One region of the Pseudoalteromonas maricaloris genome, then DNA from elsewhere that is predicted to be linked to it. Evidence: riboswitches for the same ligand, from Rfam matches in the RefSeq annotation. Region 1 holds a riboswitch; the other holds the start of a gene.

Region 1 (4,218 bases):
CTGCGAGCGCAAATTCGGCGCAGGCTCGCATGGCACTAACGTGCCACAGTCTACTACGGTTAACTGCCAACCAAGTTGTCGACAAAAGACGTTGATCGCTGCACCGCCCTGCACAAAGTTTGCAACCATTTGCCCAGTCACTTCGCTTGGCGCAATAGAAACCCCTTGGCTTGCAATACCATGGTCACCCGCAAAAACAAACATTGCAGGGCGTGTTATTGCTAACTGCTCTATGTTTAATTGCGTCTGCCCTTGTGAGAAGATCTGTACTAGCTGCGCAGCCAAGACTTCAAGCTTACCAAGCGCACCTAGCGGTTTGGTTTTTAAATCAATGCGCTGTTGAATAAGCGTGTTTAAGCGAGTATCTAACGGTTTAACCATGGGTAACTCCGACGCCTCCAGAGCGGCGATTTTTGAAAATAAGCAATGCTAAGAAGAACACGCTGCCAATGGCGGCGGTGATCACCCCCACGGGAAGTTCCTGATTATCGATAAGCGTGCGCGACAATACATCCACCCATAGCATCAAAAGCGAACCGCAAAGCGCGGTGGCCACAAGCCCAATGACCTTTGCTTGCGAGATAAAAAAGCGCACGATATGCGGGATCATCAAGCCTACAAATCCGACTCCGCCGCACGCAGCCACAAGTACTGCGGTGAGTAAGGAGCTCAATAACAACATACCTATTCGCACTCGTCCTACATTCACGCCAAGCGTGGTGGCACTCTCATCTCCGAGCAACAAAGCGTTGAGTGGCCGACGCATCACTAAAAGCGTGATAAAACTCAGTAGCACGACCAAACAAGGAAGCCATAGCCATTGCCAGCTCGCCCTTGCAAATGAGCCTAGATTCCAAAACAAGATTGCACTGATGGCTTGAGGGTCACTCCAATAAAGCAACAAGCTGGTAAAGGCACTGAACAGAAAAGAAAGTGCAACGCCCGCCAAGAGCATAGTTTCCACCTGCTGTAGCGCATTGCGATTTGCCACAAATAAAAGTAGCAAGATAGACAGCAAACTTCCGACAAATGCAGCCCCAGACATCATTAGGCTAGACTGTGCACCAAATAGCGCGATAAGCACCACCACACCGAATGAAGCACCTGAAGAAATACCAAATAAATAAGGATCAGCTAGAGGGTTACGCGTCACGGTTTGTAAAATAAGACCCGCTATCGCCAGTCCTGCTCCCGCGCTCATCGCCAGTAACGTCCGTGGCAGACGAAGCTCAACTACCACTCGTTGTTGAAGTACGTTGGGATCGAAATTAATAATCGCTTGTATAACCGTATGCCAAGATAAATCAATCGCACCGATCTTAAGTGCCATCAGCATGCTAAAACAGCACAAGCTCAATAGCAGTATCGATATCAACGCGATCCGCTTTGCGGCAATCATAATTGATACCCGTAATGAAAGCGTATATGTGGGATCTCACTGTTATTTGGCGGATGGCAGACAGTAGAAACCTCTGCGCATACCCCAAAAACTTGGCTTAATAGGCTTTCGGTAATGACTTCAAGTGGCGACCCATCTGCAACAAGCTCACCGTTATTTAATACTAATAAGCGGTCGCACAAGGCGCTAGCCAAATTTAAGTCGTGAAAAGACGCAATAATAGTAACACCAAGCTGTTTGGCCAGCTCCATAATTTGGATTTGATATTTAATGTCCAAATGGCTGGTGGGCTCATCCATTATCAATACTTGAGGCGCTTGCACCATGGCACGTGCGATCATTGCCCTTTGCTTCTCCCCACCAGACAAGGAGCTAAAACATTGCTCCAATTTATGGCTCAATCCAACCTGCTCAATGGCATGTAAGATTGCCTGTTTTTCAGCAGCCGTTGTTGTCGCGAGCAGTGATTTATTCGGTGTTAGCCCCATCAATACCATATCAAATAATGGCAGAGTAAACTCAGCGGGGATCTCTTGTAGCACCACAGCAACATGTCTCGCGTAGGCTTTACGTCCATAACTAGCTAACGGCTTATCATTGAAAAGTAGCGCCCCAGAACTTGGTGCTGTGTATTGATATAAAGTGCGCAGCAAAGTCGACTTTCCAGCACCATTCGGTCCGAGCAAACCAATAAATTCACCCGAATTAATAGCAAAGCTGAGTGCCTTTAAGATGGCTTTACCACCAAGCTGTACGCTAAGTTTATCGACTTGAAATTGTGGAGTGACTGCCATAGCACCTCTGATTGGGCACGGCAAAGTAGTAGCTTATAGACAAGCGACAACTTTGACTTAAGTCTGCCCGCTTAAGTATATGGATAGGCCTTGGTATCTGACTTATGCAAGAGACAAGGCTCATACACTTACAGTTGCGGGGACAGTTGAGGACTCACACCTCATTCCCAATATCTGCCTATCACGAAATTTGCAATATTATGAAGTCTAGACGTCTAAAATACAACTTTTGGCCAAGCAGTTTGGCAGCTGTCGTAAAACACCTCAACTTTTACTATACCCGCATAAGGAATATCTATCTTCGATTGGTATGCGGTGAGCTCGGGCGATAGGTCGAGAATAAGTGTTACAAGCGCTTTTATTACTCCTGCATGCGCTACGACGGCGATACACTCTTCACTTGGCGACGCCAAAATGCTGTGCCACCACGTGGCGACCCGGTGATGAAAATCATACATGGACTCGCCCTCAGGAGGCGTGTGCAGCCAAGGGTTTTGCCAAAAGTCACCGATGCTTGGAAATTGGGTTTCGCGCCAAAGCGTATCATAAGGTTGTCCATCCCATAATCCAAAATCAAATTCGGCGAGATTTGCCTCCACCTCAACGGGGAGTTGATACTGCTTTGCAAAGGCTGTGGCTGTATTCAGGCAGCGCTTCCTTGGAGAGCTAATAATACGCTGCAGGCCACTTAGACTCGTTAACGATTGCAGCAATTGCTGAGCACCTATGGTACTGAGCTCGGGATCTGTCACTCCAAGTAAATGGCCTGATAGAGTCGTTTCACCATGACGAACAAAATATAGCTGCCGCTGCATTTTTACTTAACCTAAGGTTTGTTACCCAAAAAGCAAAAACGCAAGCTAAGCTTGCGTTTTCAATTAATATCATTCTACGGTTACAGGATCTGGTTTTCTTTCCACATCTCTTCTTTTGCTAACCGCTTTTTGCGTTTGTCGCATGGATCGTCGCAATCACAAATTTTGTCAATGCCCATTGAGCCCAAACCACCACAGCTACTTGCCATGGATTTCTTTTGTACGATAACGCCTACTGCCATCGCAACAGCGATAAGCATAAGTAAACCGAAAGTAAGGAGGAATAAAGACATTATCTAGCCCCTTTTATTGCTACATTGAATTGAGTGACGACGCGCAAATTATACGCTTTCATGGCGTCACTCACAATTAAATTATGGGGTGTTGTACAGCTTAATTCAAGTACGGCTGAAATGCTTCACTCGCGTAACTCTTGATCCCTTCAGGACTTTTATACATCAAATACACGGGGAGTTGATGCTCGGTGGCATACGCCTTTGCACGTTCAGTGCCCATCACAGTCAATGCTGTTGCTAGGCCATCAGCCGTCATCGCAGATGGATGTAGTACCGTTACCGATACCAGCTCATGTTTAACTGGGCGACCCGTTGTAGGGTCAATAAGGTGTGTAAAGGTTTCACCGTCCATTTCGTAAAAAATACGGTAGTCTCCTGAAGTTGCAATACCATTTTTGCCGGGCTCTATCACGCGGTGAATTTGGCGTTGACCAACAGGCGCATCGGGTTTCTCGATAGCAATACGCCACTCACCATCCGGCTTCTTGCCAGAAACGCGAAGCTCGCCACCGATTTCAACCATATAGTCATGAATATCATGACTCTCAATCACCTCAGCGACCTTATCTATGCCATAACCTTTAGCGGTTGCAGAGAATGATAATTCCAGCCCCGCAACTGTTTTCGCAAGGCCACGCTCATTTAAAATAAGCTTATCGACACCGATACGAGTGCGCATATCGTCTAACTCGGCCTGTGACGGACGCATTGTTGGTCTTTTGTCAGGACCAAATCCCCACAAATCGATAAGCGGCCCCATCGTAACATCAAGCGTTTTAGTCGACTTTCCAAGGCGGATAGATTCTGCAACTACCAAGCGAAAATCTTCACTAATAGGCATGACGGTATGCGCTGCTAAACGGTTGAACTGGTTAATCTCAGAGTCAGGGATATAGGTGGACATAGATTGATTA
Region 2 (4,218 bases), 440 kb from region 1:
TAGCCCAGTAAAGAGCCATCTTTTGCTTCGCCCGCTGTGGCATTGAAATAACGCTTATCGGTTAAGTTTTCAATTCGGCCATTTAACTTGAATCCGTCGAAAAACGTATAGTTAGCAGCTAAGTTAAACAGCGTATATGACGGTAAAGTCACTGTATATGCACCTTCAGCTCCCCATACTTTATCGTCGCGATTACCTCTATGGACTAAGGTCAGTGTTGCGTCGACATTTTCCCACTCTTTACTGACTGAATAAGTTAAGGTACGTCTCGCTCTGCGCTGTAATTGCTTATCGGTATCAGCGTCTTTAGCACTCACATAGCTCGCATTTACCGTATGCTCGATACCAAAGTTGTCTTCAATTTCGATAGAAAGATCAGCACCTTCAAAGTCAGCGCGCTGAACATTGTAAGGGACGTATTTCCATTTATCATTTTGCTGATAAACGATTTTATCGGTAATACGGTTATCGTATACCGCAGCTTCCACACGGAAGTTCTCGCCGCTCCATGTGACAATAATTTCATTATTAGTGGCTTCTTCCGGCTTAATATTTGGGTTAGGCAGATAGTAAGGACTATCAATCACAAACGCCTGTGATAAAGAAGGTGCTCTAAAGGCAGTACCATGATTCAACTTAACACTCAGGCCATCCATGAGTTGCTTGCCTACAGCAACTGTGTAGGTGTTTGCACGACCATGAAAATCATAATCATCCGTTCTCAGTACAACCTCTGCCAGCCAATTTTCATCGTTGTAAAACCCACCTAGTGCTAAAGATAAGTTATCACGCTCAGGCTCTGAAAAAGAGGCGGTAGAATCACCAACATCTTCATTTAGAAAGGTAAAGTTACCCGTGAAGATCAAAGCTTCAGTTAAACTATATTGCGACTGATATTCAAATTGGCTGCGTTTGGTGACATAAGCGTTATCGTCAGCACTATTACCGATTTGAACGTTTTGTTCCTTACCTAAGCTGTATGACGCACTTTGGCTAAACTTGTCAGTACGTCTTTTCCACGTCAACTTATTGGTGTAGTTATGGAAACGGTAAGCATCACTACCAAAAGAGTCATACTCCCCCTCACCTTCACTGTACTGTGAACGTAAGCTAAAAATGCCACTTTCTTCATCACCATACTGCACATTTAAACCGGCATTACCGTTATAATATCCATCACGGTCATGGTTTTTTGTGATTGCAGCTTCAGGGTCTTTCTCTATCACATCATAGCCATCGGTATGAGTGTAACCCGCATTAGCTGCAATACTAAACTTGTCTTTTTTGTAATTTACCGTTGCTTCGGTCTTGGAGTAATTGTTACTCCCAGTCGTAAGCGCGATAGTATTGTTATTCCCTTCGCGACTAATAATATTAATCACGCCAGCAATGGCATCTGAACCATAAATCGCAGCTTTGGCACCACGAATGATCTCAATCCTTTCGATGCTATTAAGTGGTAAATTAGTGAGCGAATTGTCACCGGAGTTTGCATCCGTCACTCGAACCCCATCGATTAACACTAGCGTATGCTTAGCATCATTACCGCGTAGGAATAAACTCACACTTTGGCCGAAGCCACCGTTTCTAACCGCTTGAATACCTGCGACATTATCGAGTAGCGATACGACATCTTGAACATTGCTTTTTTCAATATCAGCACGACCTATAACCGTAATGGCAGACAGTGCGCTTTCTAGAGATTGTTCAAATTTATTGGCAGTAACAGTGATATGTTCAACATTTTGATCAGCAAACGCTGAAAAAGAGAGCGCCGTCGCTATCGCCGCGCTTAGAGCAGTTTTATTTAACATGGTTTCCCCTAACTTGTACCCACCGTACAAGAACACAAAGTGACTGTTTCAAGGCCGGTCTCCGGGCTCAGTAAACCTGCAAATTAGCAGTTCACTCTACCGTTGCGGGGGCAGCGCTGGCATAGAACCGATCCAAGCTAATCACGTGCAATAAACTGTCTTATTCAATTTATTGTTGATTAACGCAATTAGATGTTCCCTTGTGTTCGCACCAGTTTCCCGATTATCTATACACTTAGCAACCACACTAGGTTGTGTACAGCACCTTGAAAATGCGAGGCTATTGTCTTGGGTTTCGGAATGATTGTCAATGGACGTCTAGAAATCCAAAAGTGCAATCTATGCACTTTTGGAATGAAGTAAAGCGTAATTAGTCGCGGAAGTTTTTGAATTGAAATGGTTGGCCAAGCTCACCGGTACGAACCAGTTGCATCGTTTCTTGCAAATCGTCACGTTTTTTACCCGTTACACGTACCGTATCGCCTTGAATTGATGCTTGAACTTTAACTTTTGAGTCTTTAATAAGCTTAACCAGTTTTTTCGCCATCTCTTTGTCGATGCCTTGCTTTAACGCCACCTTACGTGAAACGTATTTGCCAGAGCGCTCAATGTCTTTTAACTCGAAGCTTGCCACATCAAGGCCACGCTTTGCCGCTTTACCCACTAACATATCGAACAATTGCATAACTTGCTGTTCTGCTTCCGCTTTGAGGTTAATCATTTCACCGCTTAGCTCGATTGACGCATCTACGCCACGAAAATCAAAACGTGTATCAAGCTCACGAACCGCGTTGTCTACGGTATTTTTTGCTTCTGTCATATCAATTTCAGATACAATATCAAATGAAGGCATGCTTCTCTCCTAAAGTCATTTTGGCTCGATTATAGCAGTTTATGCTTAATTTGAGTTACTTTAAGTTTTTAAACAGCGTATTAGGATGTTCACCCAATGGACAGTTTTCGATGGTATACTGCTCTCTTAGTCATACAGAAGTAGGATGTATTGTGACACGGCGCGTTTATAAAGCTCTTTTGATTATCTCTTTAATTATATGTACGGTGCTATTCGCAAAGGAAATTAGCTTGTCTCCAAAGCTGTTCCCAAATATCGATAAAGTGGCACATTTTGGTGTATTTTTTGTGCTTGCGTTTATCTCTCACCATGCTTTTAAAGTGAAAGTATGGACACACATAGTATTGCTGTCATTGTATGGAGCAGGAATTGAGTGGATGCAACATTCATTACCGTATCGCCAAGCATCTACCGCTGATTTTTTAGCTGATTTAGCCGGTGCGGTCAGTTATTTTGTTCTATTTTATATTTGGACAAGTTGGCGCAACAGAAAACATGGCTAACATACATATTTTAGGTGAAGGGGCGATAGGATTACTGCTCGCCCAGCACCTTAGTCAATCTCATCAAATTACGCTGATCACTCGAAATAAACGCGCGGCGACTTATCGCTATCAAACAGCAAGTATTCAACAAACCATCCCATGCAGCACCAAAACACTTGCAGAACTCCCTGCCAGCAGTATAGATACGCTAATCATTCCCGTTAAAGCATATCAAGTAATCGAAGCACTCCAAGCGCTTCGACCCGCACTTTCAAAAAATGGCGCACTAATCCTTAGTCATAATGGCATGGTAGATTGGTCTGGTGAGTTAGCAGCGCTTGAAAAAACACAATCCGCCTACTTCTTAAGCACATCCATTGCGGGCTATAAAGTCGCAGACATTGTGCATCATACAGGACAAGGTGCAACTTGGTTTGGGCCGTTAAATTCACCAGCAGAATGCCACTACCCGCGCGTATTCTCGCAACTGTTTAGCACATTTGAAAATGCCCAAACCACGTTTGATATCATGCCAACACTTTGGAAAAAGCTGGCGGTTAATATTGCCATTAACCCGTTAAGTGCATTGGAACAAGTCGCAAATGGTCAGCTAAGACAGCCCAAATACGCAGCCCAAATCCTTAATTTAATGAATGAAGTACAGCTTGTGGCCACAAGTACAGGTGTAAACTTAGCGCTTAGCGAGCTAGTCACGCTTGCTTACACTGTAATGGCGCAAACAGCAAACAATCGCTCTTCAATGAATCAGGATATCGCAAATAACAGGCGCACTGAAATTGACGCTATGTGCGGCTATATTTGCGAGCTAGCAGCAAAACAAAATATTGATGTACCGTTTAATCAACAGTTATTTGATGAAGTGAATAAGCGCTGGCAGCCAGCCCAACAATAGGCTTAACTTCTCGGCGGGTAAACCGTCTCCCACAAAGTTATTTGCACAGCGAATTAGGGATACAGCTCGTTGAGAGTTTTTGTAATACTTGCAAGCAGCTTAACTGCTAAAACCGTAGAAGGTTTCATAAGCAGCTAATACCAATTGAATTAA

What was found. Region 1 has a riboswitch for cobalamin ahead of CTT31_RS13795 (ABC transporter ATP-binding protein). Riboswitches for the same ligand answer to the same signal wherever they lie in the genome.
Region 2: linked by a shared signal. The riboswitch ahead of CTT31_RS15795 (TonB-dependent receptor domain-containing protein) and the one ahead of CTT31_RS13795 (ABC transporter ATP-binding protein) in region 1 are both predicted to bind cobalamin.

What each region holds. Positions count from the first base shown of each region.
Region 1 is NZ_CP024625.1:3,117,482-3,121,699, forward strand. It holds gene cobT (nicotinate-nucleotide--dimethylbenzimidazole phosphoribosyltransferase) at 1-381, opposite strand, end outside; gene CTT31_RS13790 (FecCD family ABC transporter permease) at 374-1,399, opposite strand; gene CTT31_RS13795 (ABC transporter ATP-binding protein) at 1,396-2,193, opposite strand; cobalamin riboswitch at 2,263-2,390, opposite strand; gene CTT31_RS13800 (histidine phosphatase family protein) at 2,409-3,008, opposite strand; gene nqrM ((Na+)-NQR maturation NqrM) at 3,089-3,301, opposite strand; gene CTT31_RS13810 (FAD:protein FMN transferase) at 3,402-4,218, opposite strand, start outside.
Region 2 is NZ_CP024625.1:3,555,093-3,559,310, forward strand. It holds gene CTT31_RS15795 (TonB-dependent receptor domain-containing protein) at 1-1,814, opposite strand, end outside; cobalamin riboswitch at 1,850-2,098, opposite strand; gene CTT31_RS15800 (YajQ family cyclic di-GMP-binding protein) at 2,185-2,667, opposite strand; gene CTT31_RS15805 (VanZ family protein) at 2,820-3,170, shown strand; gene CTT31_RS15810 (ketopantoate reductase family protein) at 3,163-4,065, shown strand.